One region of the Halomonas sp. NPDC076908 genome, then DNA from elsewhere that is predicted to be linked to it. Evidence: predicted binding sites of a transcription regulator. Region 1 holds the regulator's gene; each other region holds the start of a gene.

Region 1 (9,945 bases):
ACCCCGTGGCTGGGGTCCCACATTGCCATTGGCTGGTCGCTAAGCTGGGTAAGCGTGAGCGGTGAGGTTTGGTTGGCTAAGGAGTGTTCAGGGGACAAGATCGCCATGAGTGGCTGAGGGCTAGAGGCCCAGAAACGCAGTTGCGGGTGGGTTCGCTCGTGAAACATTAAGCCGATATGGCTATGGTTTTCGACCACCGCCTCAATAATGCCGGAAGTACCTGCAATATGAATATCAAGTTGGATGCCCGCGTAAAGCTGGGTAAATTCATGCAGCGGGGAAGCCACTAAGTCACTGACAAAGCCTTCACCGACGGTGAGCGATATTTTGCCGGTTTCCATACGCTGGTAGGCTTCAAGTGAGGTGATAAAGCCTTCATCAAGCGCACCGCGGCGTTCACAGTACTCAAGCAGCATTTCTCCTACCGGGGTAGGAGAAATGCCGTCGCGCTGACGCTCCATGAGCGTGGCCCCCAAAGCTTCTTCCAGCAATGCAATTTGCCGACTAACCGCCGAGGGGGCAATGTCTAAGCGCGCCGCTGCGCGACGCACGGAGCCTGACTCCAGGGTAACGCGGAAGTACACTAAGCGCTGATGAGGTATGTCCATCGAAAGCTGTTATACCTCTGCTTTGGTGTAGAAAAAATTCATGTTAACTACACCGCTATCCTGTGCCAATCCTACAAATACTTAAGTAGTTTCTGCAGCTTGTTCATATCGGCTGAGTCGCCCACTAAGCGCACGCTGCCGTCCATCATGCCGTCAAGAAAGGCCTGTTGAGTTGGCTTTTTGAGCACTTTCAGGGCGGTATCCTGATCCCGGAAACGCAGCTCAAGGTCCAAGTCAACGGGCAGCCCTTTACCGGTACTGATGCTTTTCGGCGACATGCGATAGTGGCGGGCAATGCTAAGGTCTTCTGTAGCAATGCCCCAATCCAAGCCGCGCATACGTTCTAGCTGTTCACGAAAGCGCGGCTTGCGGCGCAGGGCACGTTTGAGCATTAAGCCCAGTAGCCACAGCGTCAGCTTGAGTTTCATTAGGAAACGGCGTCTTTAAGCGCTTTGCCAGGCTTAAAGGCGACATTTTTGCTGGCTGGAATTTGCAGCGGTGCACCGGTTTGCGGATTTTTGCCTGTACGAGCTGCGCGTGAACGTACAGTGAAAGTGCCAAAGCCGATGAGAGCAACATCTTCGCCTTTGGCGACGCTGTTGGTGATTTCATCCAGAATAACGTTTAGCACTTGGCCTGCTTTATCTTTAGACAGGTCGGCACTTTCAGCGATGGCAGCAGCGAGTTCAGGTTTGCGCATAAGGAATCTCCTTTTAATTAAACAATCGAACGTTGGATAAATAATCGAACGTACAGCAAATGCATGTTGTTGGGTGCGTCACCATGATTAGGTTAGCTTATCTATCCTAGTCGTGAACGCGACGAAAATCAGCCTAGCAGCGCAGGCGCTGCTCTGGAAAGCTCCACTTTCCTTCTCACACAGCCCCCTGTCAACGCAAAACCAATCAAACGTCCGTCTTTATTTTCCGCCAAGGCGCTGAGATCGCCGCCTTCGCCTTCAATTCGCCAGTGTTCAGGCGTGGTTTGTGGAGGATAGGCAACCACGGGCAGCAGCGGTGTTTTTACAATGATGGGCCAAGCACCGAAGCTCGCGGGGGTCGGGGTACCTGCAAGGGTTGCCGCCAGTGCTTTAGCGCTTGCTTGCAGCGGTTGTACATACATTGCATTAATACCCTCCACACAGGCGGCATCGCCTAATGCGTAAATATCGGGGTGCGATGTACGCAAGTAGCGGTCAACCTGAATGCCGCTAGGCGATACCGTTAACCCTGCGGCTTCGGCCAGTGCTATGCGCGGCGTAAGACCTGTTGCCATGAGTACGCAGTCAGCGCTGAGTGGTTCATCATTATTTAAATGCAAGACGATATCTTTACCGTGACCTGACGCTATCGATTCAATTTTGCGGCCGAGGTGAAGATCAATGCCTGCCATGCTAAAGGCATCGCCCAAGGCAGTGCCTAGTGGTGCGGGCAATAAACGAGGCAATAGACTTCCCTCAGGGGCAATGACGCTGACGTGATGGCCTCCGGCATGCAGGTCGTTAGCAAATTCACAGCCGACTAGTCCTGCACCAATAATCGCGACCCGGGCAGTATGGTGGCCTAGGGCGGTATGAAAGCGGCGGTAATCATCTAAATTATTGATGGTAAAACAGCGCGATGCCACGCTGGCAGCGATCTTAAAAGGCACCAGAGGCGCAGCGCCGGTGGCTAATACTAAAGCGTCGTAACCGAACGCTTTGCCATCTTCCAAAAGGATTAATTTGTTATCCACATCCAGAGCGCTTACTTGGGTGTGGGTAACTATCTGGGCATTCAGCTCGTCACCAAGTTGCGCGGCGCTTCGTTGGGCTAGTTGGTCAGGCGTTAAACCTTTGGCAAAGCCAGTGGAGAGCAGTGGCTTACTATAGTCATCGCCGCTGTCAGCGCTAATCAGCGCTATTGAACGTTGGTCGCCCAGGCGGCGCAAGGCGCGGGCAAGGCCAATACCAGCCATGCCAGTCCCAATAATCACCAGCGCAGCATGTGACGAAGAGAGCTGTGTATGTGATGCGGACATGCGAACACCAAGAAAGTCGCTAAAGAAAGAGTCGCTAAACAGGGGCGTTAAAACAGGTTCGTTATAACAGAGCCGTTAAAAAAACCGCTGAGATAAAAGCCATTCAGAGCGCCATGTTACACTAGCAGCCCCGATTATTGGCTTGGAGAACTCGGTGACGCCTCCTGCTTCCCGGCAAGTACAGATATTCCCACGCTGGCGCCCTGTCTCGGCGGCGCGTCCGGCGATGAGTGCCCCCTGGTGGCAGTGGGTAGCCTCCACGGACTCGCTAACTGCTCGGTTAACCGCAGCAGGCGAGGGTAAGTCTTTCCGTGTGCGTCTATTACGCCAAGGGGTGGGCTGGCCGTTGCCAGATGAGGCTCAAGCATTGGGCATTAGGCCCAAATGTTACGCATGGCTGCGTGAAGTGGCACTCAGTTTAGATGATACCCCCTGGGTGGTGGCGCGCTCAGTTGCTCCGCTGACACAATTAAAAGGGCAGCGTTTGGAGCGTCTGGGTGAGCGGTCGCTAGGGAGTTGGTTATTTCAACAGCCAGATCTAGTACGTGGTCCCTTAGAAGTGACAAGGCATTCGGCTAACTTCGCGAGTCTGCATGATCTTAACAGCGAAGGACCCTGGGGAAGGCGCTCAGTGTTCCAGCATGGCGGACTATCGCTGTTAGTGCAGGAGCATTTTTTGCGGGCGATGGTGGATGAACTTGATTTGCCTTCGCGCTAGGCTAACGTCTGCATCTTATTTTTCGTGAGGTAAGCATGGATCGTTCACTGTTGCGGCCGAAAGGATTCGCTCGCGTGGCAGATTTTTTCCAACTGATGCGTTTGGATCGGCCAATTGGCACTTGGCTATTAATGTGGCCGACGCTTTGGGCGCTGTGGATTGCCGCTGAAGGCGTACCAGGCCGAAACGTGCTGCTTATTTTTGTGGCAGGTGTTTACGTCATGCGCGCGGCTGGATGCGTGGTCAATGATTATGCCGACCGTCATTTTGACGGCCATGTAAAACGCACTAAACACCGTCCGCTAGCCACTGGCCGTATTAGCGAAACCGAGGCGCAGCTGCTGTTTATCGCGTTAGTGGCAGCGGCGTTTATTTTAGTGCTACTGACCAATTGGTTTACGGTGGCACTGTCGTTAGGCGGTGTGGCGCTGGCAATCATTTATCCGTTTATGAAGCGCTACACCCATTTCCCACAAGTAGTATTGGGGGCTGCGTTCTCGTGGGCAATTCCCATGGCCTTTGGTGCCGTGTTGGGCTATGTCCCGCTGGAAGCATGGCTGCTGTTCTGTGCCAACGTACTATGGACGGTGGCATACGATACTCAGTACGCCATGGTAGATCGTGATGATGATCTGAAAATTGGCATTAAATCAACGGCTGTTCTGTTTGGTAGTGCCGATCGCCTAATGATTTTTTTGCTACAAATAGCCACCTTAACGCTACTCGCCTGGGTCGGCTGGCGGATGGAATTAGGTGGCTTTTTCTGGCTTGGGCTGGCTGCGATGGCAGTGACGTTTGTGTATCAACAGCGGTTGATTCGCCATCGTGAGCGTGACGCTTGTTTCCAAGCGTTTCTCAATAATCACTGGTCGGGCCTGCTGATATTTGCCGGTATCGCGCTAAGTTGGTGGCCTGCTGCTGGCTGATAGCGGCTATTGTCATGTAATTGTCATCAATCCATGGTGTTATCGTCACTGACATGTCATTGAACTAGTTTCTTTGAGCAATTTTCTTTGAGCTGTTTTTCATTGAGCTGTTTTTCATTGAACACCGTGAGGCATTGGTATGACCGCCAAGACCGTTCTGATTGTCGATGACGAGGCGTCCATTCGCGAGATGATCGCAGTAGCGCTGGAAATGGCTGACTATCGCGTGCTTGAAGCGGATAACGCCCAGGATGCCCATGCCATATTGGTCGATCATCAGCCTGATTTAGTACTGCTCGACTGGATGATGCCTGGTACCAGCGGCATTGAGTTAGCCAGACGCTTAAAGCGTGATGAAGCCACCGCTGAGATACCTATTATTATGCTCACCGCCAAAGGTGAGGAGGATAATAAGATTCAAGGGCTTGAAGCAGGTGCTGATGACTACATCACGAAACCTTTTTCACCCCGTGAGCTGGTGGCACGTCTTAAAGCAGTGTTGCGCCGAGCTACTCCTCGTGGCGTTGAAGATCCGATCGAGATTAACGGCCTGCTGTTGGATCCGGTAAGCCATCGTGTGAGTGCCCACGGCAAAGCGTTGGAAATGGGGCCAACTGAATATCGGCTGCTGCAATTTTTCATGACCCATCAAGAGCGCGCTTACACACGCAGCCAACTGCTCGATCAAGTATGGGGTGGCAATGTGTACGTTGAAGAGCGCACGGTTGATGTACATATTCGCCGCTTGCGTAAAGCGCTGGGCGACGTGCATCAAAACCTGATTCAAACGGTTCGGGGCACCGGATACCGTTTCTCTTCACGGGTATAAATGTGCGCTTATGGAGCCGTGAGCTGTGGCGACTAGCGTGGCTGGCTACGCTAGGCACTTGCTTAGGTTGGCTGCTAGGCTCCGCTGGCGTCGGGCTATCTGCGGGGCTAGCGGTGTGCCTGTTTTATCATCTGCGTCAGCTGCGTGCCTTGTACCTTTGGTTAACCCTTCATCCCCAAGATGAGCCTCCTGCTGCCCGCGGTATGTGGGGCGAACTATTTGATCGTTTATACCGCTATCAAAAAAGTCAGCGCATCACTCAAAGTCGCCTGCGCGCTACCTTAGCGCGCATTCAAGAGTCGTCGGAAGCGATGCGCGATAGCGTCGTTATGCTTGACCGTCATGGTGACCTTGAGTGGTGGAACAGTGCCGCGACCGAGATGCTTGGGCTGCAAACTGCCCATGACCGTGGCCAGCACATTACCAACCTGCTGCGCGACCCAGGTTTTATTGGTTATTTTAATGGCCGCAACTACAGTGAGCCGTTAACGCTAACGTCGCCGATTGATGAGCGGCGTATTCTGCAGTATCAAATTACCCTTTACGGTGACGACGAACGCTTAGTCATGGCGCGGGATATTACCCGTCTGCATCGCCTAGAGCAGATGCGTCGCGATTTTGTCGCCAACGTATCCCATGAATTGCGTACCCCCCTCACCGTGCTTTCCGGTTATTTAGAAACCTATGGTGATCTTGCTGATCAGCTTCCGCCACGGTTAGGTAGAGGTATTAATCAAATGCAGGAGCAGACGCAGCGAATGCAGAATTTGGTGAATGATTTATTGCTCCTGTCACGTTTGGAGATTGACCAGGGTGGCAAGGATCATCATTCATTGTCGCTTGGCACCTTACTGCAGAGTGTGTGTGATGATGCGTTAGCGCTTTCACATCAGCGCCATAGCATTACCGTGGAGCTGGAGAGCGATGCGTGCTTGCTAGGCAGCGAACAGGAAATTCGTAGCGCAGTTTCTAATCTTGCCTTTAATGCCGTTCGCTATACGCCCCCGGGTAGCCATATCGCGTTGCGCTGGAGTGTTAATGCTGCGGGCAGTGGTTGTATTGCCGTTGAAGATAACGGAGAAGGCATTGACCCGGTACATATCCCCCGCCTAACTGAACGTTTCTACCGAGTTGATAAGGGCCGCAGTACCGCCACGGGCGGCACAGGGCTAGGCTTGGCCATTGTGAAGCATGTTCTGCTGCGTCATGACGCCCAGCTACAGATAGAGTCTCATCCAGGCAAAGGGGCGTTATTTCGCTGTGTATTTCCCGCTTCGCGTCTCCGTCAGCCCTGAGTCGCAGCCCTCAAGAAAAATCTTCGCACAACAGTTGTAGAAGCGTGCAATATTGGCATACAAGATTGGTAAAACATTACTCATGTGCCATTTTTACACATCTTATAGCCGCATTTAGCGCCTAGTTGGATTTAATGACTGTATCATTTTATTTTTATAAGCTTTTGAAAAATAATAATTTTTTTATTTTTTAAATGTTTTGGCATAGCTGCTGCAATGAATATATTAAGTAAGAGAGATGACCGCAGGAATTGCTGGCTACTGGTTAGCCCTTCTTTCTTAATTAAGTGGTACTAACAGCGATCGGAGGTGGAATATGATGTCCAAGGAACTTCTCAAGAAAGCTGGCATTTTAGGTGTAACGTTTGGCTTGATGGCTAGCCCATTAGCTTTTGCTGATACGACGGACAATTCTTCGATTGATCAAAACCAGGATGCAATGGAAGAAGAACATCAAAATGGAACTAGCCCTGGTGGCGATGGTTCCTATGATAACGATGATCTAACAACTGATCATGGCACTCAAGGCCCGGATACAGTAAATGATCCAGAATCAACAGATATGAGTGGTGACGAGGAATACACCCCAGATGATGTTGTTGAAGAAAATAGCGCTAGCTAATTCTTACAGCTTTTTCTATATAGTTTGAGATATCGAAATGTGCTTCTTCAACGGATGACGAAGCTATTAACAGGATGTTTCAAACAGGGATGTTGTAATGATTCAAGGATGAATCAATAGGCAATCAAAATGTTAGTCAGGGTTAATTCCAAGGTTGGAGTCCCGCACAAGGATTGGAAGCTAACGTTAGTTATTACCTATAGGCAGTTCTGATATCGGGCCCCGCTTCGGCGGGGCCTAATTTTTTGCTGTCTATTAATCTACTTAACTGCTTTTTACTCGAATACCTCAAACCTGCTCTTCTTACCATATCTTGCCCTAGCCAACCTTATTTACAGTAATGTGAATCGTGAAGCATGTGTCATTAGTGCGCAAGTATTTAGTTTGCTTTTGTTTTATGTGATGTAATATTGTGCGCAATATTTATAATATAAATTATTGATAATAATGGATTTATTTTTTATATGCAGAAATTGGCATTTTTTATGCTCTACCAGGATACGGAAGAGAATGAGACAAAATAGCCATCCATGATGGCGCTTCTTCCTCCACGCCAGCGGTATCACAGTATCTTGGAGTAAAATACGATGACTAATGTATTTCTTAAAAAAGTAGCAGTAGCGGGCCTTTCCTTTGGTTTGTTAGCTAGCCCGCTAGCGTTCGCAAATTTTTCCATTAAAGCGAATCAAGATCTGACAGTAAATGATGAGCCTATCCAAGCAGATTCACAGCGTACAACGGCTCAGGCAGAGTTTAACCCAGCTGAACTAATGTACGATGAAGGTGATTTTCCAAAGGTTATTGAGGCAGAATCAACGCGCACCAGTGATCACATTAGCTATCAACCGAAAGATTTGCAGCGAGATAACAATTTTAGAAACGTTCGGTAACAAAAATTTGCAATTTTGATGAAATATATTACGATGCAGGTGTGAGCTAAACATGTAGTTGCATGTCACACCGTTAAGGATGCACAAGGATTCAAGGAATGAGTCGATAGACAATCAGAACGTTAGTGAGGGTTAAATTCCAGGGTTGGAATCCCGCAAAAGGAGAGGAAGCTAGCGTTAGTTATTGTCAAACATTGTATTATTGGACCCTGCTTATGCAGGGTCTAATTTTTAGTCACTAAGAAAAATAAAAATATTTTATATAACAATATGTTAGTAATTAATATTATTAGCCGTACTACTTTAGGTTAGTGCCGGTAGGGCCTCGATAGTGCGCATCCCACATTAATACGGCACCCGCCACAGCGCCGGGTAACAGAAGTAAATTCGCCAGCGGAATCCAGGTGATCAAGGTGACTAGCCCCCCGTAGGTAAGGCTCTGCCACCAGCGTCTGGCTAAGCGCTGCCGCATATCGGCAAAGGTGACCTTGTTGTTGTCCATTGGGTAATCCAGGTAAGTAATCGCCATGATCCAAGCGGAAAACAGCGCCCACAGTAGTGGCGCAAATAGATTCAGCCCAGGAATCCAACTGATCACAAATAGCGCTGCCGCGCGGGGCAGAATGTAGGCGAGTTTAACGAACTCTCGGCCAATGGCATCAATCGCCGTTTTGGTAAGGTTGCGGTCATCAAGGGGTTCTCGACCCGTGGCTTGAATTTCCACCTTGGCGGCCAAAAAGCCATAAAAAGGCGCCGCGATTAAGCTAGTCACCACTGTAAAAGTGAAAAACACCACCACCAACAGGCTGATAACAAACAGCGGCCAGATAAGCCACGATAGCCAATCAAGCCAGGTAGGCACCATGTCCATCCAGTTGTTCAGCCAGCCTTCGAAGCGGGTGAACACAAAGCTGAACATGCTGACGTAGACAATCAAGTTAACCAGAATAGGTAGAAAAACATAGCGGCGCATGCCCGGCTGATACACACAGCGTGTACCTCGGCTTAGCGCAGTCACAGCATCCAGCATGGTGGGTGAACTCCTTGTGATTCCAACGTCCAGGCAGATTAAACCTGGACGTATTGCAGGAGGAAACCCCAACCAGGTCAAGGCTTTTTTAGCACCTTCGGATCCAAGCTGTCGGTATCGCTGTGGCGAATATCGAGTCCTTTGACCAGATAGACCACATACTCTGCAAGGTTATCGGCATGGTCGCCTACTCGCTCCAACGCACGCAGTACCCACATAATACTGAGTACCGAGGTGATTGAGCGCGAGTCCTCCATCATAAACGTCATTAACGAGCGCATAGCGCTGCTGTATTCATCGTCTACTAATGCGTCTTCACGCACTACCTGCATAGCAAGATCGGTATCAAAGCGTGCAAAGGCAGTCAGTGCATCGCGCAGCATTTTGCGAACGTGTTCACTGATATGGCGAACTTCGACCAATCCACGAATCGTTTGCGTGTTTTCGCTCAAAAGCAGGGCATTGCGGGCAATTTTACTGGCCTCATCACCAATCCGTTCAAGATCGGAAGTGGCGCGAATAACTGCCAGCACCAAGCGCAAATCAGAAGCCGCAGGCTGACGACGCGCCAGTACCCGTGTACATTCATCGTCAATCTGTAGCTGCAGGTCGTTAACCTGACGATCGTTGTCACGCACTTGCTCTGCTAAGCGGGTATCGCCTTCCAGAAGGGCAAAGACAGCATCCTGTACCTGCTTTTCCACCAGACCGCCCATGGTCATCAGGTGGGTTTTCAGCTCTTCCAGCTCCTGGTTGAACTGGCGAGAGATATGCTGGCTGTGGGTATCACTCGTAATATCCATGGAGCACTCCTGACGTTTCAGTCGATTGGGCCTAAGTGACGCGGCCGGTGATGTAGTTTTCAGTACGTTGTAAACGAGGGTTGGTGAACACTTGGTCGGTAGGGCCGTACTCCACGAGTTCGCCTTGGTGCAAAAAAGCGGTGTAATCCGAGACGCGTGCCGCTTGTTGCATATTGTGAGTAACGAGCACCAACGTCAGCTGTGA
Region 2 (9,945 bases), on a different contig from region 1:
CTGATTCGCTACGACCTGAATCACTAGGCTTGCTGGCAATAGTGCCACCGGTGGTCAGTACCACAATGCGCTTTTTCGTCATGCAAATTTTCGCCTCAAAGTGTCTGGCTGATTCAAACACCAGACATCAGATGTCTGATATCATGCTAGACCTAATACAGAGCCTTAAGCAAGGCGGCCGTATAAATCAAAATAAAATAAATATATTTCTTTTAAATATATGCGATTAAGTATCTTAAGCCGCTAGGCTTAGGGCATTGATAGAATGCAATAAACACCGATGAGCCACGAGAGGCCCACATGAGTTTGAAACGCCAGCCCGAGACCAACCCGACGAATACAACGTCTTTTGGGGATTCGATGGAGCGTAGTTCCGTTGCGTTGCAACTGCTTGAGCGCATTAAAAGCGCCTTGATAAGGGGCGATCTAAAACCAGGGGATTACCTTCCCTCTGAAACCGAGCTCACTCACAGTTTGGGAATTGGCAAATCGAGCGTGCGCGAAGCCATCAAAATGCTACAAGCCATTGGTATTGTGGAAGTAAAGCGGGGCCAAGGCACCATGATTCGCCGGGAGCCCGGCGCGCCATTGGTGGATCCTATGGCGTTTGGGATGATCTTGGCGCGGGGCATGACGCGGGATGTGCTGGAGTTCCGACTGATGTTTGAACCGGCTTATACCCTGCAAGCCATGGGCAGTGCCACAGCAGAGGATCATCGACGCATTCAGCAGAGTATCGACGCCATGGAAGAAGCGATCAGTTCAGGCGCGCAAACCTCTCAACACGATATCGCCTTCCATCGCGCCATTTTGCACAGCACCCATAACCCCATGACTATTCGTGTTGGCGAAACGTTGCTGCAACTGATTGAAGCGGCACTTGAAACCTCCATGCGCTCACTGCCTGAAACCGCCTTAAAAGACCATAAAGCTATCTATGCTGCCTTCAAAGCAGGCGATAGTACCGGTATACATGCGGCCATTACCGTAAGTAGTGAAAGCTGGGAAACCAACCTTACCTATGACGGTGAGAGCGACATAAGCGCAGCGCCACGTTAGTGCTCTCATAAACAGCTTTTGTTAAGCCACTCTTTTCTATTGGGTGATAAGCTCACCCCTCCCGAAACGCTTCTACTACACGCTCAGCCAGCACTTCGCTGGCATTGCCACTGCCCGCTTGCTTGACGAGAGATACTTGATAATCGCCTAGTGGCGGCAGCAAATCGTTGTTTAATCGTTTGAGTGGCGGGCGAATCAAACTTTTCGGAAAAGCCGTGACGGCGAGGTCTGCCAACATAGCCGCTTCCTGACCGGCACAATGGTCGCAGGAGTAAGCAATTCGGTAATTCACCCCGGCGCTATCCAGCGCGTTTAGTGCGATTCTACGCCACGCGCATCCCTGCTGCGCCAAGGTCACCGGCAGCGGCGTTCGCTGTACGGCAACCCCATCCTCACGACCGGCCCATACCAACGGTTCGCTATGTACGACCTCACCACGCGTGGCTTGCCCTGGCTCACCGGTCATCACTAGCGCTAAATCGAGCTCTCCTTCATCCAGCCTCGCGAGCAAATCAATGCTACGGCCAACGACAACATCCACCTGCACCGCTGGGTGCGAGCGGGCAAACTGGGTAAGCACCGTGGGTAAAATGCGCCCTACCACGTCATCTGTTATTCCCAGCCCTACACGCCCCTCTAAGGCGGGGGCTAAAAACTGCGTGACCGCTTCAGCATTAAGTTTAAGCAGCCGCCTACCATAGCCTAAAAGCATTTCGCCTTCAGTGGTCAACCTAACGTAGCGCGCTTCGCGTACAAACAGCGCTTGGCCTAATGTCTCTTCCAAACGCTTGATCTGCATGCTCAGTGCGGAAGGAGTGCGAAACAGCTGCTGGGCGGCGCGGGTAAAACTGCCGCTCTCGGCAATCGTTACAAAGGTGCGCAACACCTCACTATCCAATAGCGGCAAGGCGGCCCGGCTGGCAGTTAGGGTAGATAATTGATTCATCGCGACCACCTTTCAGAATAACTTAACACTCAGTGTAGTTCTTTTCGTTTGATTGATCCAAGTTGAAGCGTCAAGCTGATAACCAGAGGTCGCGACCCTCCACTTATTAACCACAAAACACACCTGCCGATAGAGTGCTCAGGCGCCGTTTAGCCAACCGCAGGCGTGGAAATGGAGGTGCGCGATGAAGTGCGAAAACCCTACCCAACATGCCCATAATGCCTGGGAAAAAGCCAGCCAACTGGCGCCGCCACCCAAGCCACCGCAGTTGCAGTTTTACATGCCTGCCATGCCGTCAATGCGGCTGATTCGAGCGGTCGATATGCGCTTGTGGCGCTACCGGCGGCGGCGGCTATTTCGACGCCATATCTTGCCGCTACTGGCTTACGACGACCAGGTGTTGCAAGATATTGGCCATCGACGTGAAGATATTCTCTGGGCTAGCCAGCTGCCATTGAACGTTGATGCCATTCAGGCAATAGAAGCTCGGCAGAAAAAGCGGCAGGTTCAGCAAGCCTAGAATCAAAAAAGCTTCGAACCTGAGAGAGGTTCGAAGCTTTTAATAGTGCGCTTCTTATAACTTCAGCGCTTAGCGCCTGATTTTCAAACCCCGATCGGACCGCCGTCGCGCTTTTGAATAACTACGGTCGATGCACGTGCGCGTACTTGACCACTGACAGCAACGGTGGCGTCTTGAGTCAGCGCGCCACCATCGGCTGGCCAGTTACCTGGGTGCTGAATATTAATAAACAGCGCGGTTTTATCCGGCGTGGCAAAAATGCCAGTCACTTCAGAGCCGTTAGGCCCAACGGCAAAGCGCTTAAGCTGCTGCTGGTTACTATTGTTAATGACGGGCCCAGTACCTTGAATATCGTCCAGCCCATTGGGTACTACCGCGAGCAGCTGGTCATTGGTGTGCTGCGTGATGCCATCATAACCATTGTCGGTTTGAATCCACAGAATGCCCTGGCCGTCACCGCGCTCGTCATACCAAAGCCCATCAGGGCTAGCAAACTGGTTCATTTCGGTCAGGCCCGACAGGTTATCCGTGTCATCGGCAGCCGCACCGAAGACAAACACCTCCCAGCTAAAAGCATTCGGCAGGCGGCTTTCGCGCCAGCGGATAACATGCCCTGCCTGGTTATTGGCGCGCGGATTGGAAGCATTGGTAGGGGCGGTGTCATAGCCAACGCCTAGCTGCTCAATGCCGTCACCGGCATTCGTAAAGGTAGGTGATGCGTCGTCTTCGGTACGTTTAGTGTTATTGGTGAGCGTCAAATAAACATCACCCGAGGCAGGGTCTACCGCGGCCCACTCTGGTCGATCCATCGGTGTAGCACCCATAAAATCCGCCGCATCGCAGGTATTAATAATGATGCCCGCCACATCGTTCTCTGCCAAGCCGAGCGCTGCGGCCAATGTCCGGCCGTCTTGTGTTTGAGCATTTGGCGTCAACGGTAGCCATTCACCGCTGCCATCGGCATGGAAGCGAGCGACATAGAGGGTGCCGTTATCCAAATATTTGTTGCCAATAGTAAGACGGTCATAGTTTTCGCCGGGGCGATTGGCATCGGCGGGATCCCAGGCAACGTCAGAAACGTATTTATAGACATACTCATTACGGGCATCGTGGCCTGAGTAATAGACCACTGGCTGTCCTGCCTCCAGCTTGCCTAACCAGCAACCTTCATGGCGGAAGCGCCCAAGTGCGGTACGCTTAATCGCTCGTGCGCCGCTGTAGGGGTCAACTTCCACCTGATAGCCAAACGTACGCGCTTCGTTGCGGTAATCATCCTCGGCGCGCTCGCCACGGGGAGTAATATCAAAACGGGCAAACTCATCGTTCTGCTCAGAGGCATCGCCCGCTGACGTATCCCAACCATAGCGGCTTTTGTCGGTAGGAATGCCTATCCGTGCATCATCCTGAAAACGCTCGCCACGATTCACAAAAATATCGGGCCAGTTCTCTTCGCAGGCAATGTAAGTACCCCAGGGCGTTATTCCATGCCCACAGTTGTTATTAGTGCCGCGGGTTTGCTGGCCAGTGGGTGAAAAACGCGTTTTGGCGTAGTCGCTGCCCGCCACAGGCCCAGCAAGATCCATTACAGTTGCGCTGGTCAAACGACGGTTGTAGGCAGAGCCCGGCACATGCGCCCAGTGACCATTAGCATCTTTTGCGACTTCAACAATGGTAACCCCATGGGCGTTAATTTCAGTGCGGGACTCATCGGCTGGCCGCTGACCACCGTCTGCATTGGTGGGGCCGCCTTGAGGAGCCCAAAGCGCATCTTGTTCGATATATTCATTATTGAGTGCCAGCACAAAGCGCTGAGAGGCGTTGTCTTCATCTAGCGGGAAGGCATCCAACCCATCGTGGTTCATACCCACGCTCATCGCTTGTCGCTCTGGAGTCATGGGCTGATCCGACTGCCATGTGTCACCGGCACTCAGTGGGGTTCCCCACGGCACCAGCACTTGGGCGATGTAGCCCTCAGGTACGACGACCGCATCGGTCAGCGACCCTTTGACTGCTTCAAACGCCAGGTTTAACGGCGTTTTTGGCGCGCCGCTTGAAGCAAGCGCCTGGGCGGCACCGCCGAAGCCGAGCATAGAGGTCGCGGCCAATCCCAAACCACCGCGCATTACATCACGTCGAGATACATGTTTCGCCAATACCTCAGCGAAAGGCTGATTGCTACTGTGGTTAAACAGACGATGATCTTCGATTTCTTTGCTCATTGTGGTCTCCCCCTGCTCGTTTGTAAGCCAACGATTAAGCTTTAGGAGACACTAAATAAGCTAAGTGACAGCATGGTGACGACCAGCCTACATTTAGATGAAGAGTACTAGAAGCAAGAGCGACAATCCCCGTGGGCTAACCCCGGAGCAAGTCGCCGAGCTGGAAGCGCGCTTTCCCAGAGACTAAATCGGCACCTTATGGGTCGATACCACCTGACGCAGCCCCATAAACGATCTTATTTGGCGCACGCCGGGCAGGTAGAGCAACTGCTCGGCGTGTAGCTTGTTGAAGCTTTGGCTGTCCCGGGTACGCACCAGCATAAAGTAGTCAAACTCCCCTGTGACCACATGACACTCCATACAGCCGGAAACTTTTTGTGCCGCCTCTTCAAAGGCGGCGAAGGATTCCGGCGTCGAGCGATCCAGCACCACACCAATCAACACCACCATGCCCGCCTGTAGCTGCTCCGGGTCTAAATGAGCTACCACCCGGCTGATCACGCCATCCCGCTTGAGCTTTTCTACCCGGCGTAAACAGGCGGCAGGGCTGAGGTTAACTCGCTCGGCCAAGGCCACATTGGAAAGCGTGGCATCCTCCTGAAGCAGTTTAAGAATACGCCGGTCGGTACGGTCCAGCTCCGCCGCAGGATCATCAGGCTCAGCACGTGAACGCGAAGTTTTTGAACGCACTATTATTTACCTTATTGATCTTTTCACACTATCTAAAAACACAAACCACATATTTATACAATTTTTATTGCTTATAAACAGCCAACTTTGCAACACAAAAATTATAGCTACCCCGTACTATAAATAGCAGAGAGTACGCCAACGGTTCACACAGATCTTTCATAAAAAACTTTTACACAGAACTTTCATAAAAACCCTCGCCCAGCGACCTTTCGACATCGCACTCAATACCTGAAAGCAGGAGCTTGTTATGAACCTTGAACGCTTCCCACGTTACCCGCTGACCTTTGGCCCCTCTCCGATTACTCCGTTAAAGCGGCTAAGTGAGCACTTGGGCGGTGAAGTTGAGTTGTATGCCAAGCGTGAAGACTGCAATAGCGGTTTGGCCTTTGGCGGCAATAAAACCCGCAAGCTAGAATATCTGATCCCCGAAGCGCTAGAACAGGGCTGCGATACGCTGGTATCGATTGGCGGCATTCAATCCAACCAGACCCGCCAAGTCGCCGCCGTTGCTGCCCACCTAGGTATGCAGTGCGTGTTGGTGCAGGAGAACTGGGTGAACTACTCCGACGCAGTGTATGACCGGGTGGGCAATATCGAGATGTCGCGCATTATGGGTGCCGATGTGCGCCTGGACGATGCAGGATTTGATATCGGCATTCGGCCCAGCTGGGAGCAGGCCATGGAGGATGTGCGTCAGCGCGGCGGCAAGCCCTTCCCGATCCCCGCTGGCTGCTCCGAGCACCCTTACGGTGGCTTAGGCTTTGTGGGCTTTGCTGAAGAGGTGCGTCAGCAAGAGAAAGAGCTGGGCTTTACATTCGACTATATCGTGGTGTGCTCGGTCACCGGCAGTACTCAGGCGGGTATGGTGGTGGGGTTTGCCGCCGATGGCCGCGCTCAGCGAGTGATCGGTATCGACGCCTCTGCCAAACCCGAACAAACCCGCGAACAGATTCTGCGTATTGCCCGCAACACCGCAGAACTGGTAGAGCTGGAAGGCGGCATTACCGATGACGATGTGATACTAGACACTCGCTACGGCGGCCCGGAATATGGCCTACCCAATGAAGGCACACTGGAGGCTATTCGCCTATGTGCCCGCCTGGAAGGCGTACTCACCGACCCGGTTTACGAAGGCAAATCCATGCACGGCATGATTGATATGGTGCGCAACGGCGAATTCCCCGCTGGCTCCAAAGTGCTGTATGCCCACTTGGGTGGCGTACCTGCGCTCAATGCCTACAGCTTCCTGTTTCGTAATGGCTAAACCCGCGGCTTAGCTTATCAATACCGCCTGAGCGATCATATCGGTCAGGCGTCAACATTCCCTCCCGCGCTTGTAATGCTAAAACCTTCCTACTTTCCCATTAATACAATACTTTCACAGCCCCTCTACATGGCTTTCAACCCAGCCTGTCGATAAAATCTTCAATGAGCCATCAAAAGCTTTCATGTGATTGGATTGAAAATTAATTTTCCAGAGGATGGACTCCATGCGCGATGATGAAAAATATGCCAATACCGAGGAGCAACTGCTGTATCTTCAAAAGCTGTTAGATGAAGAGGATACCACTGCTCTAAAAGCGCTATTCAATGAGCTCGATATTTTAGCAATTGCGCGCACACTTGAGTCTTTTCCTGCTAAAACCCGTGACATGCTTTGGACGTACATTCCTGAGGACATAATCGGTGAAGTACTGGCAGAGGTCGATGAAGATATACGTGCTGACTACATCGAGGATCTGTCTGCAAGCGATGTAGAACAAATCGTTAAAGGGCTGGATGCCCAAGAAATTGCTGAAGTATTAGATGTAACTGACGAAGTCATAAAGACCAGCGTTTACGCAAGCTTAGATGAAGACATCCGCGCTCACGTTGAAATTCTTCATGCCTATGAAGATGATGTGGTTGGGCGCTATATGGACCCAGAGACGGTTAATGTAAAGCAAGGCGTTTCATTAGAGGCGGTGCAACGCTATATCCGCATTCACCACCTGCTCGACGACGAATCGCAGCAGATCATGATTACCGACAAGGAAAAACGTTTACTTGGCACTTTGACCTTAATTGACTTAATAAAACAACCACAAGACGCGGTGGTTGACGATTATATGGATGATTTTTTCACTCTAAATGATCAAATGAAAGTCAGTGATGCCGCTGCATTCTTGCGCTCTAAAGAACTCCACTTTGTGCCCGTATGCGATAGTGATGGCTTATTGGTTGGGCAGTTAAACGCTGCCGACGTACTAGAAATCACCCAGGACGATGCTGACCTAACGCTGAAGCATATGTCGGGCGTTAGCGACGAAGAGGAAGTATTTACACCCATTTTGCGCAGCGCAAAAAGTCGTGGCATTTGGCTGGGTATTAACCTATTAACCGCTTTTTTAGCCGCCTTCGTGATTGGGCAGTTTGAGGCGGTATTAGACCAGATTGTGGCCCTGGCGATTTTAATGCCCGTGGTAGCAAGCATGGGGGGAATTGCCGGAAGCCAGACCCTTACCGTCGTCATACGTGGCCTAGCGTTAGGCCAGCTCGCGGGTAACAACAAACAGTGGCTCTACAATAAAGAGCTATGGGTGGGCATGAGCAACGGTTTGGTGTGGGCGTTAGTGGTCGGCTTAATTGCCTTCATGTGGTTTGGCGACCCGCTGATTACGCTGGTTATCACACTGGCGATCTTTATTAATATGAGCCTAGCCAACTTATCAGGTGTGCTGATTCCGCTGTTGTTGAAAAGGCTACAGATTGATCCGGCGTTGTCGGGGGCGGTCATTTTAACCACCGTGACGGATGTAGTCGGTTTTTTATCCTTCTTGGGGCTGGCGACAGTGATTATCCTATGACCCATATTGTAGCGGCAGGTAGCGAAGTGTCTGCTAAGTTGAGCAGTGCACGCTTCGCCCGCTAACGTTTATCTAATGCTATGCTTTGCAGCCCCGCGCCTACGGGGCTGTTTGATGTATGGCTTTTATTAACAACAATGAGATTTCAATGCTCCCCGACTACTCCGTGATCGCTTGGCTGTTAATCATCTTTTCTGTATACCTGACCGGCGTTTCAAAAGGTGGTTTTGCAGGTGGTTTCGGCACGCTTTCGGTGCCGCTAATGGCGCTGGCGATTAGCCCCACCCAGGCAGCAGGCCTGCTGTTACCGCTGTTGCTAGTGATGGATGTATTTGCGGTAAAGGCCTGGTGGGGCAAACAGTCGAATGCAGAAGTGTGGCGCTTTGTGCCTGGGCTGTTTATAGGCGTGACGGTGGGCACGCTGCTATTTGGAAGTCTTAGTGAGTCAGGCGTCCGCCTGGCATTAGGAATTCTCTCAGTAGTGTTTGCCGCCTATATGCTGCTAAAGCCTGTCGCTAAGAAACCTATTTCCAGCCGTTGGGCACTGCCCGCCGCCAGCGTTTGCGGGTTTACCAGCTTTATTGCCCATGCGGGTGCGCCGCCAATGAATATGTATTTAATGCCGCGCAAGCTTACTAAAGAAACATTTATTGCTACCTGCACAATCACTTACGCTGTAGTCAACACCATCAAATTAGGCCCTTATGTATGGCTTGGCGAGGTCAACATGACCAGCGCCTGGGCATCGCTACTGCTGGTACCAATCGCCTGGATCGGGGTACGTAATGGGCTATGGCTGCAAAGCCGCGTTAATGAAGCGTTGTTCTACCGCTTGGTGATCATCGCCATGTTCCTGGTAGGGATTAATCTCGTCTGGCAGGGGTTGAGCTAGTTATTCATAAGCTACAACGCCACCAGCACCAACCCCGCTAACATCACCACCGTGCCAACAGCCTTTGCTCGTGAGGCAGGCTCTTTAAGCCATAGCACGCCCATCAATACACCCACGGGGATAGAGAGCTGGCGCAGTGCCACGATGTAACTGACCTCTTCGGTGAGCGCCATGGCCATTAACACCAAACCGTAAGTGCAGGTCATCATTAGGCCTGTGACGATCAGCATGGTGACTCCCCGCTGGCGAAGCGCTGGCAGGCGGCGGCGCTCCGCCGGTAGCAGCGCAAGTAAGGGTATCGCCCAGGTTAGCGTCATCAGCGCTTGCAGCACCATAAAAACCGCCCCTGCGGTGAGACTACTATGTCCTACCCCCTGCATGAGTCCTAGCGCCTGCTTATCAATCAGCGAGTAGCCAACGGTACCCACCGCTGCCAGTAACGCAAACCCCATGGCAGGCGTTAAGTATGTGGATAGCCTACGCGCCTCTGGATGGCTAAGCGGCAGGCAGAGTGCACCCACCACCACTAGCACCATGCCAATGCCATCCCACCTGTTCAGCATGCGATTACCCAACAGCGCAATGGAGACCAACGGTACCAGCACTACCGGCAACGCCCGAGCGATGGGATAAAGCACACTGACTTCTCCCCGCGCATAGGCCCAGGCCAAGCCGCCCATATAGAGCATTTGGCACAGCCCAGAAAGCGCCAGCCAGCCCCAGAAGGCAGGTGACAGCGCACTCAGTGATGGCCCCAGCCATAGCAGGGG
Region 3 (9,945 bases), on a different contig from region 1:
TTGCTCCGCGCCTGGGCGGTCCTCAGCGCTGGAAGCTAATTGATCATGACACTATTTTGCTGGAACAAGCCCAGCAGAGAGTGGGTAATTTACGCGATGCCCAAGGCCAGCCGGTGAGGGTTGAGACACACTGTGGTTCCCTTGAAGCGCTTGAAAAAATACCGTTAGACGGTGTTGATTTAGTCACCGCGTCAGCACTGTTGGATTTGGTCTCACAGCAGTGGATTGACGTATTAGTGAAGCGCTGCTGTGAGCAGCACCAGGGGCTGTTAATAGCGTTAAGTGTGACTGACGGGTGGCACTTTATCGATCCACAAGGCGAACCGGTGCTAGATGACGAAGATCACTGGCTACTTGCCATGTTCATTGCTCACCAGCAGCGCGATAAAGGGTTGGGCGATGCATTGGGTGGTCAGGCTCACGATGCCTTGGTTGAGGCTTTGGAGAAGGCCAATTATCGCGTCGAGCAAGCCGTCACTCCCTGGCAACTCGCTGCAGGTAACCGTGACCAACAGCCATTAATGATGACACTGTTGGAAGGCTGGGCAGAAGCTGCAACAGAGCAAGCCCCTGACGCCGCTGCGCGTATTGCCACTTGGTTACAACAGCGCCAGCAATCAGTCGCAAAAGGCGAATTGGGTGTTTGGGTGGGTCACCGTGACCTATTTGCGGTACCCCTCTTTAGCTCTCCTAGGAAAGAGGCGTAAGCCTATGGGGCCTGTTGAGCGTTGGCGTACTCGCTTAAACAGGCCGTGGCTTCGCCGCAGTATGGTTAGCACTGCCTTATTAGCGGCGGTGGCGCTATGGGTGGAGCCTCAGGAGATAATGGCTGAAGTTCAGCGGTTGTCTGCTGCCTGGGTGGCCTTGGCATTCGCCATTAGTACGTTACAAATTATGCTCTGTGCCTGGCGTTGGCAGTTCACGGCTGGGCTTATCGATGTACCGCTGCGCTTTGCTTACGCCCTGCGTGAGTATTACCTGGCGCTACTGGTCAATCAGCTACTGCCCGGTGGCGTACTAGGCGATGCAGGCCGGGCGCATCGGCATGCTACTCAGGCTCAGTCCCGTGGTCGCGCTTGGCGCGCGGTGATTATTGAGCGTGCCTCGGGGCAGGTTGCCGTGGGATTGCTAACATTAACGGCGCTGCTACTTTCGCCGCTCTGGCATAGCGCCTTGGGGGTGGGGCTGGTGACCGCGGTTGGCTTGAGTGTTGCGGTAGGGTTCATTCTCGTAATCGTTAGTGGGCTGCTGTTGCGCCAACGTTTTGGCACTTGGCTTGGGCAACTGCCGAACTGGTGCCAAGCCTTAGCCAGAGACGTAAAGCGTGGCCTGCTGCAGCGCGGCGTGTGGCCACGGCAGTTGCTTTCGTCACTGGTCATTGTGGTTAGTTATGGCTTGGTGATGGTGTGCGCGGCAAGGGCTATTGGGGTTGAGTTGCCAGCGCTACAGGTGCTCGCATTAACCCCGGTACTGCTGCTGGCCATGCTGATTCCTTTTTCGGTGGCGGGTTGGGGCCTTCGTGAAGGGGTCGCCGCGGGCGTATGGGCGTTGGTTGGCTTACCGCCCGCCCAGGGTGTGGCGGTGTCGCTGGCCTATGGTGTACTGGTGTTTCTAGCGAGTCTGCCGGGCATCTGGGTGGCATTAAGCCGTCGCGAGAACGCTCAGCCATCAGGTGGCAGCGTTCCTCAGCAGCATGTCAAACAGGGTGTCGTCGCCGCAGCGGAAGTTGCGCGTGGGCGGGCGCAACGCACTCTCAAGGGTCGTAATAGGGGGCATTTGAAGCCCCGGCCTGCCAGAGCCGATCAGCAGTGGCGCCACCAGCAGGTGCAGCCTGTCGACAGTGTTGGCTTCGATGAATTGAGAGACCGTGATGCCGCCACCTTCAACCAGCACACGAGGCAAGCCTTTTTTCGCCAACAGGGAGATAACATCGGCAGGGCTGAACTGACCGTTGGCATTCAACGGCAGTACACAGCGCTGAACATGGGCATGAGCCGCCGCCAGCGCCACATTCGGCCCTACAATGTGCAGCGTTGGGGCGGTGTCCGAACACAGCAGTGCCAATTCGTTTGGAATACGTCCCCTTGGGTCAAGCACTACCCGGGCTGGGTTAGTACCGCTTACGTGGCGCACCGTGAGCTGGGGGTTGTCTGCACTAGCGGTGCCAGCACCGACTACTACGGCGTCGGCCAGGGCTCGCAGTCGATGCAGGTGCACCAAACTTTCATGACCGTTGATGTAGTGGGAGTGGCCGCACTCCGTCGCAATGCGGCCGTCAAGACTCTGTCCCAACTGAGCGACAACCCATTGAGGTTGGCTGGCCAGCGGTGTCAGGCAGGCCAAAAGTTCGCGCGTTTCAGCGGTCACCGTCTCGGCCGTTTGCCACTTGCCGTTGGGCAGCAGCTCAATTGCCACGGCGCAACTGCGTTGGTGGCGAATGGCCAGCAGCCATTGCCAGGCATCCGCTTGGGTAATACCACTCTCTTTATCGATAACACTAGTGTTGCCGTTGGAGTCGGGCATGACGCCTCCGCGCTTAAAAATCCGCTTTATCATGCGGGCCAGACCAATTCAGCGCAAGCGCATAACGTCCCCCACGCCAGGAAGCCAGGAGGCCTATATGTACCAGATTGAACGAGCTATTTTCGATATCCGCCGCGGTTTGCCAGTGGTGATCAATGCGGATGGCCAGCGTTTGCTAGTACAAGCACTGGAAGGCAGTGAATCAGTCGAAATGCTTGCCCAAACGGCAGGTGCTAGGCCGTCATTAATTCTTACCCGGCACCGCTTAGCGGCCATGGGAACGATGATTAAAGATGACGCGGCAAGCCTGCCGTTAGCGACGCGTATTAGCACCAGCGAACTGCACGGTTTAGCCACTGCTGAGTCCCTTCCGCCCCCCGCTAATAAGTTACTTAGTGACTTACAGCCTGCTGGGCTAGCCGAGTTGGGTGCCGTTACGCTTATGCGTCGCGCTCTGCTAATTCCCGCTGCGCTGTGTGCCTTTGTCAGCGATAAAGCGCTAGCGGGCATTGAGCAGCAGTTAGCGGAAGGGCGGCTGCTGGAAGTGGACGCCAAGGATGCAGAGCAGTGCCTAGCTGGTGCACAGGGTATGCTCAAGCGGGTGAGCGAAGCGCACATTCCCTTGGAAGACGCTGCAGACAGCCGCTTTGTGCTGTTCCGCGAACCTGACGGGCTGCGCGAGCATGTCGCCGTGGTGATTGGCCAGCAAGAAAGCTGGGACAGTGCGGTGCCACTGCGAATGCACTCTGCTTGCTTGACCGGCGACCTGTTTGGCAGCCTGCGCTGCGACTGCGGCGAGCAGTTACGCAATGCGGTGGCGGATATTCAGTCCATGGGCGGTGGCGTGTTGCTCTATTTAGCCCAGGAAGGGCGCGGTATCGGCTTAGCCAATAAGCTGCGTGCCTATACCTTGCAAGATGGTGGTTTGGATACCGTTGATGCGGATCAAGTACTTGGCTTTGGTGACGACGAGCGCCAGTATGCGGTGGCGGTGGATATGCTCAACGCGCTCAAGATCGATCAGGTGCAACTGCTGACCAATAACCCATTAAAGATGGAGGCGCTACGTCAAGGCGGTATTGAGGTGGTATCTCGGCAAGCGCTGTATGGCAGTGTGACCGACCAGAATCAGCGCTATCTAAATGCCAAAGCCACTCGCGGCGGGCATCTGTTGGAAGATGTGCTCAGTGGCCAGCGTTAAGCGCAAAACGGACGCGAGCTAAAGCTGCCTCCCTCTTGTGAAGCGAGTTTAGTTGGTTAGCGGTGGTAGGTGGGCGGTTTCCGTCACCACTGCCGCTAACTGACGAGCATAGTGCTTCACCAACTGCTCGCCTAATTCAGCGCTAGCGTGGGTGGCGTCGCCAGCCACGCCGTGGGTGCTCAAGTCTTCTGCTAACCAGGCAAAGGCGGCGGCACCTTCGGCACTCACTAAGGCATCGCCCTCAGGTGCAGCAGGCGGTGTGGCCTGATAGCTTTCGAGCTGCACAAGCGAAGGTGCCAAATAGCGCATCATCGCGGTTTCGAGCAGCCCCCCGTGTAAGCCGTAACGCAGCTCATCAGCAACAATCGCACCTTCCAATGCCGGCAGCCGTGTGTAGGTCGCTTTAACCACGCGCATACCATGCCGCCTTCGCAGCGTTAATCCTGCCAGGTCCATCACCGCTTTATTGCCGCCGTGGCTGTTCAACAATACCAAGCGGCGAATACCCACGCGGGCAAGACTATCGCCATAGGCTTCTAGGGTGGCAATCGAAAGCGAAGCAGGCAGGCTAAGCGTGCCGGGGAAGCTTGCGTGCTCATCGCTGGCCCCCACGGCAATTGGCGGCAGGCAGATGACATCAAGGGAAGGATCAAGCTGCTCCAACATAGCCGCCTGCAAGCCTTCGCCAATGGTCAGATCAGTGGCTAAGGGAAGATGCGTGCCATGCTGTTCAACAGCGCCAAGCACCAGCACGGCCACCGGGTCACGCTGGGCGAAGTCAGCAAGCTGTGGAGCGGTAAGCGTTTGCCAGTGGTGAGTCATGGAGTGACAGGCCTTTAACTATTCAACATTATTGGGAATTAAATTCTTAACCAAGGGGTGATCGGCGCGGCAGGCGTAAAGATCACCCGAGGGAAGCTCTTTGGCGCCGGTAGCGAGCCATTCGGTAATGGCTTGGGGGGCTTGCCACTCTTTCCAGCGGAAATGGCGTTGTTCGCCTGCCACCACATTATAGCGGTACTCGCCAAGGCGGCTTAAGTGTTCTACACAGGCCTGATTAACCTCTAGTGCACCCGATACAAACTCCACCGAAAGCGCCGCGACGGGGCTGCTTAGTCCTGCCAGCACCTCAGCCTCAAAGCCTTCAACATCTATTTTGATAAAACTAGGCTCGCCATACTCTTCAATCAGTGCATCTAGCGTGGTAACAGGAACCTTCAGTAGCTGCTCCCAACGTACCTGACTAAAGCCCGCATTGCGCTCGCCAATCTGTTCGCGCCACTCGGTGGCCAGAGTTGAAAGCGTCGGATTGCTGGGGCTGATTGCAATCTCAGCAAAACCTGCTGAGGGGCCAGCCGCCAGTGGCAGCAGCGTGATGGTAGGTTGGTTGACTAAGCGCTTAAACCACTTGGCCAGATCGGGCTGGGGTTCAAGGGCGACCACTCTTGCGCCCAAGGCATGAAAGGCGGCACTGCGGTCACCCAGGTGTGCGCCTATATCAAAAGCAACAGTACCAGGCTGGATAAACGGCCGATACAGACGTTGCAGACCGCGCTGACGCCCTGGCCGCCAATAAATAAACAGTGAGCGGGCAAGCCCCCCCGCGCTGCGCAGACGCTGAAAATAGAGGCGGCGCATTAACTGGACTCCTTGACAAGAAAAGTCCGGTGCGTCCTAAACCAGGGAATCGGAAGCGTTATGGCGCCTGTATTAGGCATCTGGATACCACACGTAATTCCACGTTTCGCTGACCGGCTCGCCATTTAAGGTCAGCCGTAAGCTAACATCAGCAGGGGTGTCGCTTGGTGGTAGGCGAAAGCTGGCGCGCCAAGCGTTGTCGGGCAGCGCCGTTACCTGGGGGAGTAATACATCACCATCTTGAATGGAAATATCCAGTTCCACGGGTTGGTCGGCCGCTAAATCCTCAAGGACACCGCCTTGAAAATCGACAATAAATTGACGCTGCTCACCTACCGCTGAATCTGTTTGCCCTGGCCCTGCGGCACTGCCATGGCGGGTGCGAATGGCGCGGCCAAGCGTATGTGCCTCTGGCTGGCCATTAAGGGTATGAGTAAGGTAATGCAAACGGCGAGACTCACCAGCGTTGAGCGTATCGTCCGCGACCCAATAAGCCACGATGTTGTCATGGGTTTCATCGGGGGTCGGGATTTCCACAAGCTCTACATGACCAGGCCCCCATTCATCGATGGGTACGACCCACTGACTGGGGCGGCGATGGTAGTGGGCTTCTGCATCAAGATAGCGGGTAAAGTCCCGTTCTCGCTGCATTAAGCCAAACCCTTGGGGCGACTCGTCTACAAAGGCGGAGGTATGCACATTTTCGGGGTTGCTTAGCGGGCGCCATATCCACTCGTTGCTACCGGTGTGTATTAATAGCCCGTCGGAGTCATGAACCTGTGGGCGAAAATCATCTGGCCGCTCGCGGCTGGTGTCGCCATAGGTAAACATGCTGGTCAGGGGCGCTACGCCAAGCTTAGCAACATCTTCCCGAGCAAATAGCTCGGCTTCCACTTCTACCTGGGTGTCTTCACCAGGCTGGATAATAAATCGGTAGGCACCGCTGAGGGAGGGGCTGTCCATTAACGCCAGCAGCTCAAATTGTTCGGCGTCTGAACTGGGTTTGTAGAGCCAGAATTCGCGGAACGACGGGAATTCTTCTCCTTCAGCAGAGCCCGTATCAATGGCTAGCCCGCGGGTGGATAATCCGTAGGCTTGGTCGCGTCCCACGATACGGAAATAGCTCGCGCCAAGAAACACCGCAAATTCGTCGTTGTAATCATTGTTGTTTAGCGGGTAATGCAGACGAAAGCCTGCGTGGTCACTGCCGGTTAAGTCCTGCTCTTTGAGAGCTTGGGCATCACCATCGTAAGAGTAATCGTCGGCTGAGTAGGGCAGCGGATTAACAGTGTCATTTTCAATAACGTGGAGAACAACCGGCGTTTGAAAGATAAAGCCGCTATGAAACAGCTGCAGGCTAAAGGGGCTCTCCTCTTGCCAGTAGGCATGCTCGGGGTTAAAGCGAATTTGCCGGTAGGTATCGTAGTTGATCTCACGCAGTGCGTGAGGCAGCGACTCTTCGGGGGCTTGATAAGGCGCTTCAGCAAGTTCTTGCGCGCGCTCAATGACCGTACTGAAATGTTTGTCGTCTTCAGCAAACGCGGCAGAGACTACCGTACAACTAAGTAAAACCATCCACCTACCAGCATGCCATTTAGCGACACCGTTGAAACGCATGGGCGAGATCCTTTCGGGTGAAGGCCTGTTAAACAGAGATTACAAGGCCAAGCAAAGCGTGAAATTTTTACACAATAACTATACGATCAATTATGACAGTACATGATTCTTGCTATTTCCAGCAGTTTTATTCCTTGCTCTTTAGGTTAACCCTCATCAGGTCAAGCACTGACTAGTCATAACAGTGACACTTTAAGCTAACGAAGGCATAAAAGAGAATGTAATGCGTCGATTATTATTAACGGTACTGGTGCTGAATTTTTTACTCATCGCGCCGCTTTGGTGGCGTTACGGTGAAATAGGCAGCTTTTGGTTAGCTTGGGAAGCGCTCGTTATTGCGCCCTTGATGTTACTTCTGCCACGCGGTCTCCTGCGTGCTTGGTTTGCGGCAGTGTTGGTTGGCTGGGTAGTGCTGGCCACACTAGCAAACGTGGGGACGGCGGCCACTCATATGGCCTTCGCCCGGCCATTAAACCTTTACCTTGATATCCCCTTGCTGCGTTCTATTTACCATCTGCTTGAGGGTAATTTAGGCCAACTGATCGCCGTTAGCGCAATAATAGCTATGGTTGTCATGCTATTAGCCACGATAGCGGGCATGCTACGCCTGCTGCTTCCGACCGTTGCCTACTCAGTGAAACGCCTGTCTGGAGCTGTCGCCTTGGCGATGCTGGTGTTTGCTACCACCTTGGCGGCACTTGAGCTTAACGGCGTGCGGGTAGTGGATAATGCCCGCTTGCCAATTGTGAACACCACTCGCTTTCAATGGCAGCAAATTACCGATACCCATGCTGCGCGCTTAGCCTTCAGTGAACAGTTAGCAACATCGCCTATTGAGGCGCAGGCCTTGCCTGGGCTTGAGGGGCGCAATGTGCTGCTCACCTTTGTTGAGTCCTACGGTATCTCAGCGTTGGACACCCCGCGCTATGCGGATGTGCTGCTGCCCACCCTTGCCGACATGCAGCAGCGCTTTGAGGAGCGTGATCTCCATGTGGTGTCTGGTATGTTAAAAGCGCCGATTCGTGGCGGGCAATCCTGGCTTGCCCATGCGACGGCGCTAAGCGGCCGCTGGATCGATAATCAGCTATGGTACCGGCTGATGTTGAACAGCGAACACTCAACGTTAATTGATGATTTTAGTGCCACGGGGCAGCGCACGCTGAGTGTCATGCCCGCGATCACGATGGCGTGGCCGGAAGGTGAGGCTTACGGGTTTGATCAAATCGCGGCGGCCAAGGATATCGATTACGCCGGGCCATCACTTAACTGGGTAACCATGCCGGATCAATTTACCTTTGATTACACTCAGCGCCATTTACTAGGTGATACGCCAGTGTTTGCACAGCTGGCACTGATTTCCAGCCACGCACCCTGGACGCCGATTTTGCCGGTGATAGAAGATTGGTCGTTAATTGAAGATGGCCGCATCTTTGCCCCTTGGGCAAATGCGGGCGACCCGCCTGAGGTGTTATGGCAAGACATCGAACGTGTTCGCGATCACTATGCCTGGTCGGTGGACTACGCTGTTAAGGTAACCGGCCGCTGGGCTGAGCGGGTCGTCGATGACAACACGCTAATGATAATACTTGGTGACCACCAGGCAGCACCGTTGATTACCGGTGACGATGCCAGCTTGGCGGTGCCCGTGCATATCATTAGCGGCGACCCAGCGTTATTGGCACCGTTTATGGCCCGTGGATTTGTGTCTGGCACCGTGCCCCTGTTTGACCAGGCTTCAAGTGCGCCAAGAATGAGCCAACTGCGCCACTGGCTGCAGGCTGATTTTGGCGAGCAAGGACGACCATAAGGATGGAACCATGATTCAGCCCGTCATTTTAAGTGGTGGCAGCGGCACTCGGCTTTGGCCGCTCTCCCGCGAGCAGATGCCCAAACAGTTTTTACGTTTAACCTCATCTCAAAGCTTGCTGCAGCAAACGCTCAGCCGCTTAACCGGCTTATCTAGCGCGGCGCCAATGTTAATGGGTCACCATAGCCACCGCTTTTTAATGGCTGAACAGCTGCGTGAAATGAATCAAACCGCCACTTTGGTGCTAGAGCCTGAAGGTCGGAACACTGCACCTGCGATTGCCTGTGCGGCATTGCTGGCAAGCCAAGGAGGGGAAGATCCGCTGCTGCTGGTGCTGCCAGCAGACCATGTGATTGGTGATGTTGGCGCATTTCAGCACAGCGTGTCGCTCGCCGAACCTTTAGCTGAAGCAGGCTATTTAGTCACGTTTGGGGTGGTGCCCACCCAGCCTGAAACCGGCTATGGCTATATTGCCTGTGGTGCTCCGCTGCAAGGCGGCCACCACCTGACAGCGTTTATTGAAAAACCCGATGCCAAGCGCGCCGCTGAATTAGTGGAAAGCGGCGATTTCTTATGGAATAGCGGCATGTTTCTGCTGCGCGCTTCAAGCTATTTAGAACAGCTACAGCGACTTCAGCCTGCAATGCTTGCAGCCTGCGAGGAGGCCGTGAGCAGTGCGCATCGCGACTTGGATTTTCTGCGCCTGGGTGAAGAGGCATTTAGCCGCTGCCCAGCCGACTCTATTGATTACGCCGTGATGGAGCACTGCGAGCATGCTGCGGTGGTGCCGCTAGCCGCCCAGTGGAGCGATATCGGCAGCTTTGATGCGCTATGGGCAACCTTAGAGACGGATGCAGCGGGCAACGGTACCAAAGGCGATACCTGGCTGACCGATACGCAGGATTCGTTAGTGATCGCCGAACACCGTTTGGTGGCCACGCTCGGGGTAAAAGATATGATCGTGGTGGAGACATCGGACAGCGTGCTGGTGGCCCATCGCGATCAGGCGCAGCAGGTTAAGCAACTGGTGGCCGCGCTTACAATCGCGGAGCGTAGTGAACCACGCTCAGCGCCACTTATGCACCGCCCCTGGGGTAGCTTCCAAGCGATGGATCACGGCGAGCGTTATCAGGTAAAGCACATTACCGTTAAGCCCGGT

Evidence for each region. Region 1 encodes PhoB, which activates phosphate uptake and scavenging genes when phosphate is short. Its sites were predicted from a motif close to TGTCATANNNNTGTCANA; they were not measured.
Region 2: a site for PhoB is predicted at 4,808-4,825, ahead of ACQKE4_RS11155 (PhoX family protein). Genes of this name have one in related genera too.
Region 3: a site for PhoB is predicted at 7,154-7,171, ahead of ACQKE4_RS01895 (alkaline phosphatase). Genes of this name have one in related genera too.

Annotation. Positions count from the first base shown of each region.
Region 1 is NZ_JBNNIW010000008.1:111,442-121,386, forward strand. Features, by position in the region: gene ACQKE4_RS06785 (LysR family transcriptional regulator) at 1-608, opposite strand, end outside; gene ACQKE4_RS06790 (hypothetical protein) at 680-1,036, opposite strand; gene ACQKE4_RS06795 (HU family DNA-binding protein) at 1,036-1,308, opposite strand; gene ACQKE4_RS06800 (NAD(P)/FAD-dependent oxidoreductase) at 1,437-2,627, opposite strand; gene ACQKE4_RS06805 (chorismate--pyruvate lyase family protein) at 2,782-3,345, shown strand; gene ubiA (4-hydroxybenzoate octaprenyltransferase) at 3,381-4,271, shown strand; gene phoB (phosphate regulon transcriptional regulator PhoB) at 4,411-5,100, shown strand; gene phoR (phosphate regulon sensor histidine kinase PhoR) at 5,103-6,395, shown strand; gene ACQKE4_RS06825 (hypothetical protein) at 6,712-7,017, shown strand; gene ACQKE4_RS06830 (hypothetical protein) at 7,605-7,907, shown strand; gene cysZ (sulfate transporter CysZ) at 8,206-8,937, opposite strand; gene phoU (phosphate signaling complex protein PhoU) at 9,015-9,740, opposite strand; gene pstB (phosphate ABC transporter ATP-binding protein PstB) at 9,772-9,945, opposite strand, start outside.
Region 2 is NZ_JBNNIW010000016.1:22,624-32,568, forward strand. Features, by position in the region: gene ACQKE4_RS11135 (asparaginase) at 1-82, opposite strand, end outside; gene ACQKE4_RS11140 (FadR/GntR family transcriptional regulator) at 301-1,059, shown strand; gene ACQKE4_RS11145 (LysR substrate-binding domain-containing protein) at 1,112-2,005, opposite strand; gene ACQKE4_RS11150 (hypothetical protein) at 2,190-2,525, shown strand; gene ACQKE4_RS11155 (PhoX family protein) at 2,609-4,744, opposite strand; gene ACQKE4_RS11160 (Lrp/AsnC family transcriptional regulator) at 4,928-5,434, opposite strand; gene ACQKE4_RS11165 (1-aminocyclopropane-1-carboxylate deaminase) at 5,685-6,701, shown strand; gene mgtE (magnesium transporter) at 6,928-8,283, shown strand; gene ACQKE4_RS11175 (sulfite exporter TauE/SafE family protein) at 8,432-9,175, shown strand; gene ACQKE4_RS11180 (EamA family transporter) at 9,187-9,945, opposite strand, start outside.
Region 3 is NZ_JBNNIW010000002.1:156,533-166,477, reverse strand. Features, by position in the region: gene ACQKE4_RS01930 (glycosyltransferase) at 1-707, shown strand, start outside; partial or broken gene ACQKE4_RS01925 (lysylphosphatidylglycerol synthase transmembrane domain-containing protein) at 712-1,614, shown strand; gene ACQKE4_RS01920 (RibD family protein) at 1,669-2,523, opposite strand; gene ribA (GTP cyclohydrolase II RibA) at 2,621-3,724, shown strand; gene ACQKE4_RS01910 (creatininase family protein) at 3,773-4,546, opposite strand; gene ACQKE4_RS01905 (FkbM family methyltransferase) at 4,565-5,362, opposite strand; gene ACQKE4_RS01900 (glucan biosynthesis protein) at 5,435-6,979, opposite strand; gene ACQKE4_RS01895 (alkaline phosphatase) at 7,203-8,786, shown strand; gene ACQKE4_RS01890 (mannose-1-phosphate guanylyltransferase/mannose-6-phosphate isomerase) at 8,797-9,945, shown strand, end outside.